One region of the Serratia grimesii genome, then DNA from elsewhere that is predicted to be linked to it. Evidence: predicted binding sites of a transcription regulator. Region 1 holds the regulator's gene; the other holds the start of a gene.
What was found. Region 1 encodes LexA, which represses DNA repair genes until DNA is damaged. Its sites were predicted from a motif close to TNCTGTATGTACATACAGNA; they were not measured.

Region 1 (4,217 bases):
GGGAAATTTTCTTGCTGCGCGCTTCGTCTTCGACTGCTTTCTCGATCGCTTTGGACGCCAACAGTTTGTTGAACAGGTCCTGACGGGCCGGCAGGCTTGGGCCAACGGCTGCCAGACGCTGACGCGAGAAGTGCATTCGTGCTACGCGCGCCAGTTTTTGTGCGATGGTTTTGTCCGTGCCGTGTTCCGTCGCCATGCGACGCAGCGAAACGGTGTTGGAGAAACGCACAAAGCTGTCGCGGCCGAGCCACAACACGGCAAAGAACTTCTGTACACCGTTAAGCAGGCGCAGATGCGGCGTGCCATGGCCTTCGCGGCCTGGAGAACGACCAAACATCACTGAAACAGGCAGCATCTGAATATCGAGATCCGGATTACTGCGGTGCAGATCCAGATAGTCGTGAAACAGTTTTACTGACTCTTCTTTCGGTGTGTAGTAGCGGAATACGCGCGGGCCGTCGTGAATAAACACGTGGCTAGGCAGCACGGTACCGTCTATCTCCAGCGGATTGAGGGGATCGGGCAGATCCTGCGCCAGGCACTGGGTGCGTAGCGTCAGTAAATCCGCCTTGGAATTATAAGGTAAAACATACAAAATCGGCCGTGAGGGATCCAACCCTAACTCCGTGACCGGATCTGAAGGGATAACCTTACTTCTTACCAACAATTTGAGTGGTAAATTCAATAGTTTATAATAAATTTTACGCCAACCTGACATAACAACGTGAAGCCTCTTGTTAGCAATGCGCCGCAAGCATACCAGAAACCGGGTAGCAGATCTGTGGTGTTGGAAAACCGAGAGCCGGAAGCATTTCCTGGCCTAGACTCTTTAATTATGACTTACCTCTGTGAAAGGCACTAAAAAACATGGCAAACCAAGCAACCGGCCTGACCCGTATTATTAAAGCCGCCGGCTACTCTTATAAAGGCTTTTCCGCTGCCTGGCAGCATGAAGCTGCATTCCGCCAAGAACTGGTGGCGACCGTGCTGGCTATCATACTGGCGATTTGGCTGGACGTGGGTGCGATAGCACGCATTTTACTGATCGGATCGGTGCTGCTGGTGATGATCGTCGAGATGCTCAACAGCGCGATTGAGGCGATTGTCGATCGGGTGGGTACTGAACATCATGAGCTTTCGGGCCGGTCGAAAGATATGGGGTCGGCGGCAGTTTCACTGGCAATTATTTTGGCACTGTTTGTCTGGGGCTCGGTACTCTGGCAGCACTTTGCCTGAGTGGGGTGGCCCTGTTGCGACATGGGTCGCTAATCCCTGATTTTTATTCATTCTTCGGTTCCCAAGCCGCACTTACCTGTATATACTCACAGCAAGACTGTATAAACAAACAGGGGGCGGAATGAAAGCACTAACTACCAGACAGCAAGAGGTCTATGATCTGATTCGCGATCATATTTCGTCCACTGGCATGCCGCCAACGCGCGCCGAAATCGCCATGCGTCTGGGGTTCCGCTCGCCAAATGCTGCAGAAGAACACCTGAAAGCATTGGCGCGTAAAGGCGTCATCGAGATCGTCTCTGGTGCGTCGCGCGGCATTCGTTTGCTGATGGAAGATGAAGAAGGTTTACCGCTGATTGGCCGCGTGGCCGCTGGTGAGCCGCTGTTGGCGCAACAGCATATCGAAGGGCACTACAAAGTGGATCCTTCCTTATTCAAACCGAGTGCAGATTTCTTGCTGCGGGTTAACGGTATGTCGATGCGTGATATCGGTATTCTCGACGGCGACCTGCTGGCGGTACATAAAACTCAGGACGTACGTAACGGCCAGGTCGTTGTGGCGCGTATTGAAGACGAAGTCACAGTTAAGCGTCTGAAAAAACACGGCAATGTCGTTGAACTGCTGCCAGAAAACAGTGAGTTCCAACCGATTGTGGTTGATCTGCGCCAGCAGAATTTCACCATTGAAGGTCTGGCGGTCGGTGTGATCCGCAATGGCGACTGGGTTTAATCCCCACGCCCGAACATCGTTCTCTGATTTAAATCGCCCCAGCTCTGGGGCGATGTCATTTCTGACTGATTAAAACCGCACTGCCACGGGAACATTTCACTATGCGCCTGATTTCTGCTTTTACCAGCGATACCGATAAAGCCTTGTGGCGTCTTGCGCTACCGATGATCTTTTCCAATATCACTGTGCCACTGCTTGGGTTGGTCGACACAGCGGTCATTGGCCACCTGGATAGTCCGATTTACTTGGGGGGCGTGGCGGTTGGCGCGATGGCCACCAGCTTCCTGTTTATGCTGCTGCTGTTCTTGCGCATGAGTACCACCGGGTTGACGGCACAGGCGTTGGGCGCACAAAACCCGCAGGGATTGGCACGCGCCTTTATGCAACCGCTGTTGCTGGCGGTATTGGCCGGTGTCGCTATCGTGTTGCTACGCCATCCGTTGATCAATACGGCACTGCATATTGTCGGCGGCGATAACGCGGTGCTTGAGCAGGCACGGTTGTTTCTTGAAATCCGTTGGCTGAGCGCGCCAGCGGCATTGGCAAATATGGTGATCTTGGGCTGGTTGCTTGGCGTGCAATACGTGCGGGCGCCGGTCGTTCTGCTGATTGTCGGTAATCTATTAAATATCGTACTGGATATCTGGCTGGTGATGGGGCTGGGGTGGAATGTTCAGGGGGCGGCGACAGCGACGGCTTTGTCTGAATATGCCACGCTGCTGCTGGGGCTATGGCTGTCCTGGCGTGTAATGCGCATACGCGGTATTTCGGTACCCATGTTGCGCCATGCCTGGCGCGGAAACCTCCGGCGTCTGCTCGCGCTGAACCGCGATATTATGTTGCGCTCACTGTTGCTGCAGCTGTGCTTGGCATCGTTGACTATCTTCGGTGCCAGACTTGGCGGTGACGTAGTGGCAGTCAATGCGGTACTGATGAATTTACTGACCTTTACCGCTTATGCGCTTGATGGTTTTGCCTACGCGGTAGAAGCGCACTCTGGTCATGCCTATGGCGCACGCGATGATAGCCAATTGCGCAAGGTGTGGCGGGCTGCTTGCCGACAGGCCTGTTTGGTGGCGCTGGCCTTTGGTGTGGTTTATGCGTTTGCCGGGCAGCAAATCATTGCGGCATTGACCTCGCTGCCAGAACTGCGCGCGATGGCGAGAGACTATCTGCCTTGGCAGGTGGTGCTCCCGCTGGTAGGGGTGTGGTGCTATTTACTGGATGGCATGTTCATTGGTGCAACTCGCGGCGCAGAAATGCGTAACAGCATGGCCGTAGCGGCTGCGGGCTACGGCTTGACGCTGTTAAGCGTGCCTGTCTTGGGCAACCATGGATTATGGTTGGCGCTGGCGGTCTTTCTTGCGCTGCGTGGCATCGCGCTTGGATGGATTTGGCACCGTCACAGGCTGCGCGGCAGCTGGTTTTCAACCGCGCAATGATGTGATTTTCTCACTAAAACATAAAATTCATTTATGTTTTAATTTGTATTTTGTTACATATTATCGCCTGCGAATAATGTCGCATAGGAAGTTGTTTGTTGGCGTTTTTTTCTTATTTTTGATTTAAAAATGGATTTTAATTCTGGTTTTTATTTGTTTGTCGCTATCTGCTTCTATAATTAATCATGTGGCTGGCGAAGTGAACGGGGATTCTCCTCGGCCAGCAGGATCTGAAACTGATTCACCACAGGTTAACGGAGATACTATGAACAAAGATCAAGCCGACGGTAACTGGAAGCAGTTTAAAGGGAAAGTGAAGGAAAAATGGGGCAAGCTGACCGATGACGATCTGACGGTCATCGAAGGGAAACGCGAACAGCTTGTCGGTAAAATCCAAGAGCGTTATGGCTACCAGAAAGAGGCGGCCGAAAAAGAAGTGAAGTCTTGGGAAGATCACAACAAATATCGCTGGTAGAGCGATAGGCAGCAGCAGATTGCGGCCAGAAGCTTGGTGTCTCCCCCCTTGACGCCAAGTCTGCAGACACAGGGAGGTGCCTGCTAACCCCGCTTATTTCTTCTTGATAGCAATGCTATGGTCATGTTCGCCGCAATCATGCTTGCTGTCGCAAGCTTCTACTTCAACGCAGGCGACGCACAGACCGTGTGCTTCCACTACGCTATGACGCAGGACAAAACCCGACTCTTTAGCCAGTTTTTGCAGCGTATCTTCGATCCCTTCAGTCGTGCGTTCTGTCACCTGACCGCAGCGATCACAAATAAACAGCGCGGAAGTATGCATCGGTTGTTCA
Region 2 (4,217 bases), 1.8 Mb from region 1:
CATGGTTTAACCCTCAATTCAAATTTATCGGATGTGAAAACCCGTTGAATATGAAGGGAGATGTTGGCAGCTGCCAGCCTACCTGGTTCTGCCAGTGTTGGTACAACAGCGGCTGCCCTTAGCAAAGCAACCGTTTCTCGATGAGAAGTGGGGCGCAATATTTCACGCCCCTGTCAGTCACACGGCCAAATAGGCATTAATCAATTCTTCATCCAACTGTTCTAGTGTGCCATCTGCGACGCTGCGCCCCTGGTCCATCAGGTAAAAACGATCCGCTACGCGACGAACAAACGGCAGTTTGTGCTCGACTAACAGGATAGTCATACCCAGTTCACGGTTGAGTTTACGGATCACGTTACCGATATCGCCAGCGATTGTCGGCTGAACGCCATGGGTGGGCTCATCGAGTATCAGTAACTCGGGTTCCAGTACCAGAGCACGACCAATCGCCAGTTGTTGTTGTTCACCATTGGCTAAGTCGCCAGCGCGCCGGCTGCGCATTTCCCGCAGATTGGGGAACAGGGTGTAAACCAATGGCGGAATGCGACGGGTCTTATCGCGGCTGGCCATGAGTGCTACCTGTAGGTTTTCTTCCACGCTGAGCTGAGAAAATATCTGCCGGCCCTGCGGTACATAGCTGATGCCAAGTGCCGCACGGGTTTCAACCGGTTGCTGTAATAGATTCTGCGGGGGTTCGTCGGCCAATTGCCAGGTCATGCTGCCACTGACGACAGGCAAGTGACCCATAATGCAGTTGACCAGTGTGGTTTTGCCTACACCGTTACGGCCAATCAGCACTGTACACTGGCCGCGTGGCAACTCAAGATTGATGTCCCAGAGGGTGTGATTTTGCCCGTAGAACTGATTTACTGCCCTTAAACTCAACATTCTGCACTCTCCTCAAAGACCTGTATACCACTCGTGGATGTGCGCCCTTGGGGCGCTGGCGTAACGCCGCCTTAACTGGTCACGCCGATCACACCTGGTGGTGCGACGGGACGACCGGTGCAGGAACGCTAATCGAACTCTCTACTTCCTTGTTTTATCCCGTCCTGGTTGCCGTTTACGCGTTTGCGGTTTCTTTCCCGAGTGTCTAAATGTCCAGAATAAAATGCTGTTCGACTACCTTTAATGAGGTAGTTCGGTTCAAGGTGAAACAAGCAATATAGAGCCTAAAAAGGTGACTAATAACCGTTTGTCAGCGCTCTTCTGTTTTTAACACGCAAATGTCTGCTATTTCGTACTGTGCTGAGGTTGAGCGGATTACCGGTCATTTCTCCGCCCAGCCCCGAATATTTATCCCAGTGGACTTTTGGTGTGAAAAGGTAATGCAAGCAGTGGGCCAACTTTTTACATCAATTAAAAAGGGTGATTGTTATTGCCTTGTTAACGGCTAGCCGGGCTGAGCCGGGGTATTGCTACAGGGGAGAACAGAGGGGGAAAGTTAACGCGGACGATTTTTGCACTCTTCCAGTGCTGCGAAGAATAGTTATGGTGCAAACTATTTCGCCGGTTGTGGAAAGATGCAACAGGTGACGGTAACAATGAGATGAATCTGTTTTTGGCAATGGGTCTTTTTAGCATTAATCGGCATAAACAGAGCGATATTTTTGTGAAAAAATAACTAAAAAAGCCGTTCAGGCGATGAGAAACGGCAAAAAGCGTTCTTTCTGCAACTCCCGCCACTGGCGGGGCGGTGAGAGTTATCCACTATTCCTGTGGATAACCTTGTGCATTAGATTTAGAAAAGCGGTTTGAAGCGAGAGCTGACGCGGGTTCTGTTCGCTTTGTCCGCAATCTCGTCTTTTTTATAAAATTATTATTTATCAATAAATTAACTAAAATCAAGCCGGCATTGTACCGATGAAGTCTCTATGTATGATTTTTGGCCTGAGTGATACCAAGAAGTTAATTCGTGACGGATTTTGGGGATAAATCTGTTATTGACAATAAAAATGTCACGCCGCTGTAACTCTACCGGTGCATTCAGCCTGGTTTGACGCACGCTAAAGAGACGAATCGCTTGAAGCTGGTTTTATATCCAGTATCATAGGCACTGGCGAAAATCGCCGGGGCTTTCCATAATTAGAGGCCATTCATCGAGCATTAGCTCTATGGCCGCCTGAGCGCGCATATCTCCAGGTAGGGGCGCTGCATGCTGCGCCCGCTCACCACGACCGCCGGCAGCAACGTGGCAATTTGAAAGACGAAGGGTATATGAGTAAAATTTTCAAACTGCATTCTGATTTCAAACCGGCCGGCGATCAGCCGCAAGCCATCAGTAAGTTGGAAGAGGGTCTGGAAGACGGCCTTGCTCACCAAACTCTATTGGGCGTTACCGGTTCGGGTAAGACATTTACTATCGCTAATGTGATCGCTGATCTTAACCGGCCGACCATGGTGCTGGCACCCAACAAAACGCTGGCGGCACAGCTTTACGGCGAGATGAAAGAGTTCTTTCCTGAGAATGCGGTCGAGTATTTTGTTTCTTACTACGACTATTACCAACCCGAAGCCTACGTTCCCAGCTCCGACACTTTTATTGAGAAAGACGCTGCGGTGAATGAACACATCGAGCAAATGCGCCTTTCTGCGACCAAAGCGTTGCTGGAACGTCGCGACGTTATCGTGGTGGCGTCGGTATCCGCGATCTACGGCTTGGGCGATCCGGATCTGTACCTGAAGATGATGCTGCATCTGACCAAAGGTATGATTATCGATCAGCGTTCGATCCTGCGCCGTTTGGCAGAACTGCAATATACCCGTAACGATCAAGCCTTCCAGCGCGCAACCTTCCGTGTGCGCGGCGAGGTGATCGATATTTTCCCGGCAGAGTCAGACGAGTTGGCGCTGCGTATTGAGCTGTTTGATGAAGAAGTAGAACGGCTTTCGTTGTTTGATCCCTTGACCGGGCAGATCGAGCAGATAGTACAGCGCTTTACCATTTATCCGAAGTCGCACTACGTGACGCCGCGTGAGCGGATCCTGCAGGCGATGGAAGAGATCAAAGTGGATCTGGCCGAGCGGCGAAAGGTGTTACTGGCCAACAATAAGCTGCTGGAAGAACAACGTTTGACGCAGCGCACTCAGTTTGATCTGGAGATGATGAACGAACTGGGCTATTGCTCCGGCATTGAAAACTACTCGCGTTATCTGTCAGGGCGTGGGGAAGGCGAGCCGCCACCAACGCTGTTTGACTATTTACCGGCCGATGGCCTGCTGGTGGTCGACGAATCACACGTCACCATTCCGCAAATCGGTGCCATGTTCAAGGGTGACCGTTCGCGTAAGGAAACCTTGGTTGAATACGGTTTTCGCCTGCCTTCGGCACTGGACAACCGTCCGCTGCGCTTTGAAGAGTTTGAAGCACTGGCTCCGCAGACGATTTATGTGTCAGCCACACCAGGCAAGTATGAGCTGGAGAAATCCGGCGATGACATTATCGATCAGGTTGTGCGACCAACTGGGCTACTGGATCCTCTGATAGAAGTGCGACCGGTGACTACCCAGGTGGACGATCTGCTTTCTGAGATCCGTAAACGGGTGGCGATCAACGAGCGGGTGCTGGTCACCACACTGACCAAACGCATGGCGGAAGACCTGACGGAATACCTGGAAGAGCATGGTGAGCGCGTACGTTACCTGCATTCGGACATTGATACCGTGGAACGTGTCGAAATCATTCGTGACCTGCGCCTGGGCGAGTTTGATGTGCTGGTGGGTATCAACTTGCTGCGTGAGGGGTTGGACATGCCTGAGGTGTCGCTGGTGGCGATTTTGGACGCCGATAAAGAAGGCTTCCTGCGTTCGGAACGCTCGCTTATCCAAACCATTGGCCGTGCGGCACGTAACCTGAATGGTAAGGCGATCCTTTACGGCGACAGAATTACCGACTCGATGGCCAGGGCGATTAGCGAGACTGAGCGCCGTCGCGCCAAACAGCAGGCGTTCAACGAAGAAAACGGCATTGTGCCGCAGGGCCTGAACAAGAAAGTTTCTGATATTCTGCAACTGGGCAAACCGGGTAATCGCGGTAAAGGCCGAGGGAAGGGTAAGGCGGCGGAAAATGCAGAGCAGTACCAAAACCTCACGCCAAAAGCTTTGGATCAAAAAATCCGCGAGTTGGAAGCGCAGATGTACACGCATGCTCAGAACCTTGAGTTCGAACAGGCGGCGGGCTTGCGTGACGAAATTCACCAGCTGCGTGAGCAGTTTAT

Region 2: a site for LexA is predicted at 2,028-2,047, ahead of uvrB (excinuclease ABC subunit UvrB). Genes of this name have one in related genera too.

The regions. Positions count from the first base shown of each region.
Region 1 covers NZ_LT883155.1:4,677,148-4,681,364, reverse strand. The annotation lists gene plsB (glycerol-3-phosphate 1-O-acyltransferase PlsB) at 1-718, opposite strand, end outside; gene SGBXF1_RS21840 (diacylglycerol kinase) at 868-1,236, shown strand; gene lexA (transcriptional repressor LexA) at 1,358-1,966, shown strand; gene dinF (MATE family efflux transporter DinF) at 2,068-3,408, shown strand; gene SGBXF1_RS21825 (CsbD family protein) at 3,674-3,883, shown strand; gene zur (zinc uptake transcriptional repressor Zur) at 3,977-4,217, opposite strand, start outside.
Region 2 covers NZ_LT883155.1:1,352,787-1,357,003, forward strand. The annotation lists gene SGBXF1_RS06310 (hypothetical protein) at 1-3, opposite strand, end outside; gene SGBXF1_RS06315 (ATP-binding cassette domain-containing protein) at 178-888, opposite strand; gene uvrB (excinuclease ABC subunit UvrB) at 2,218-4,217, shown strand, end outside.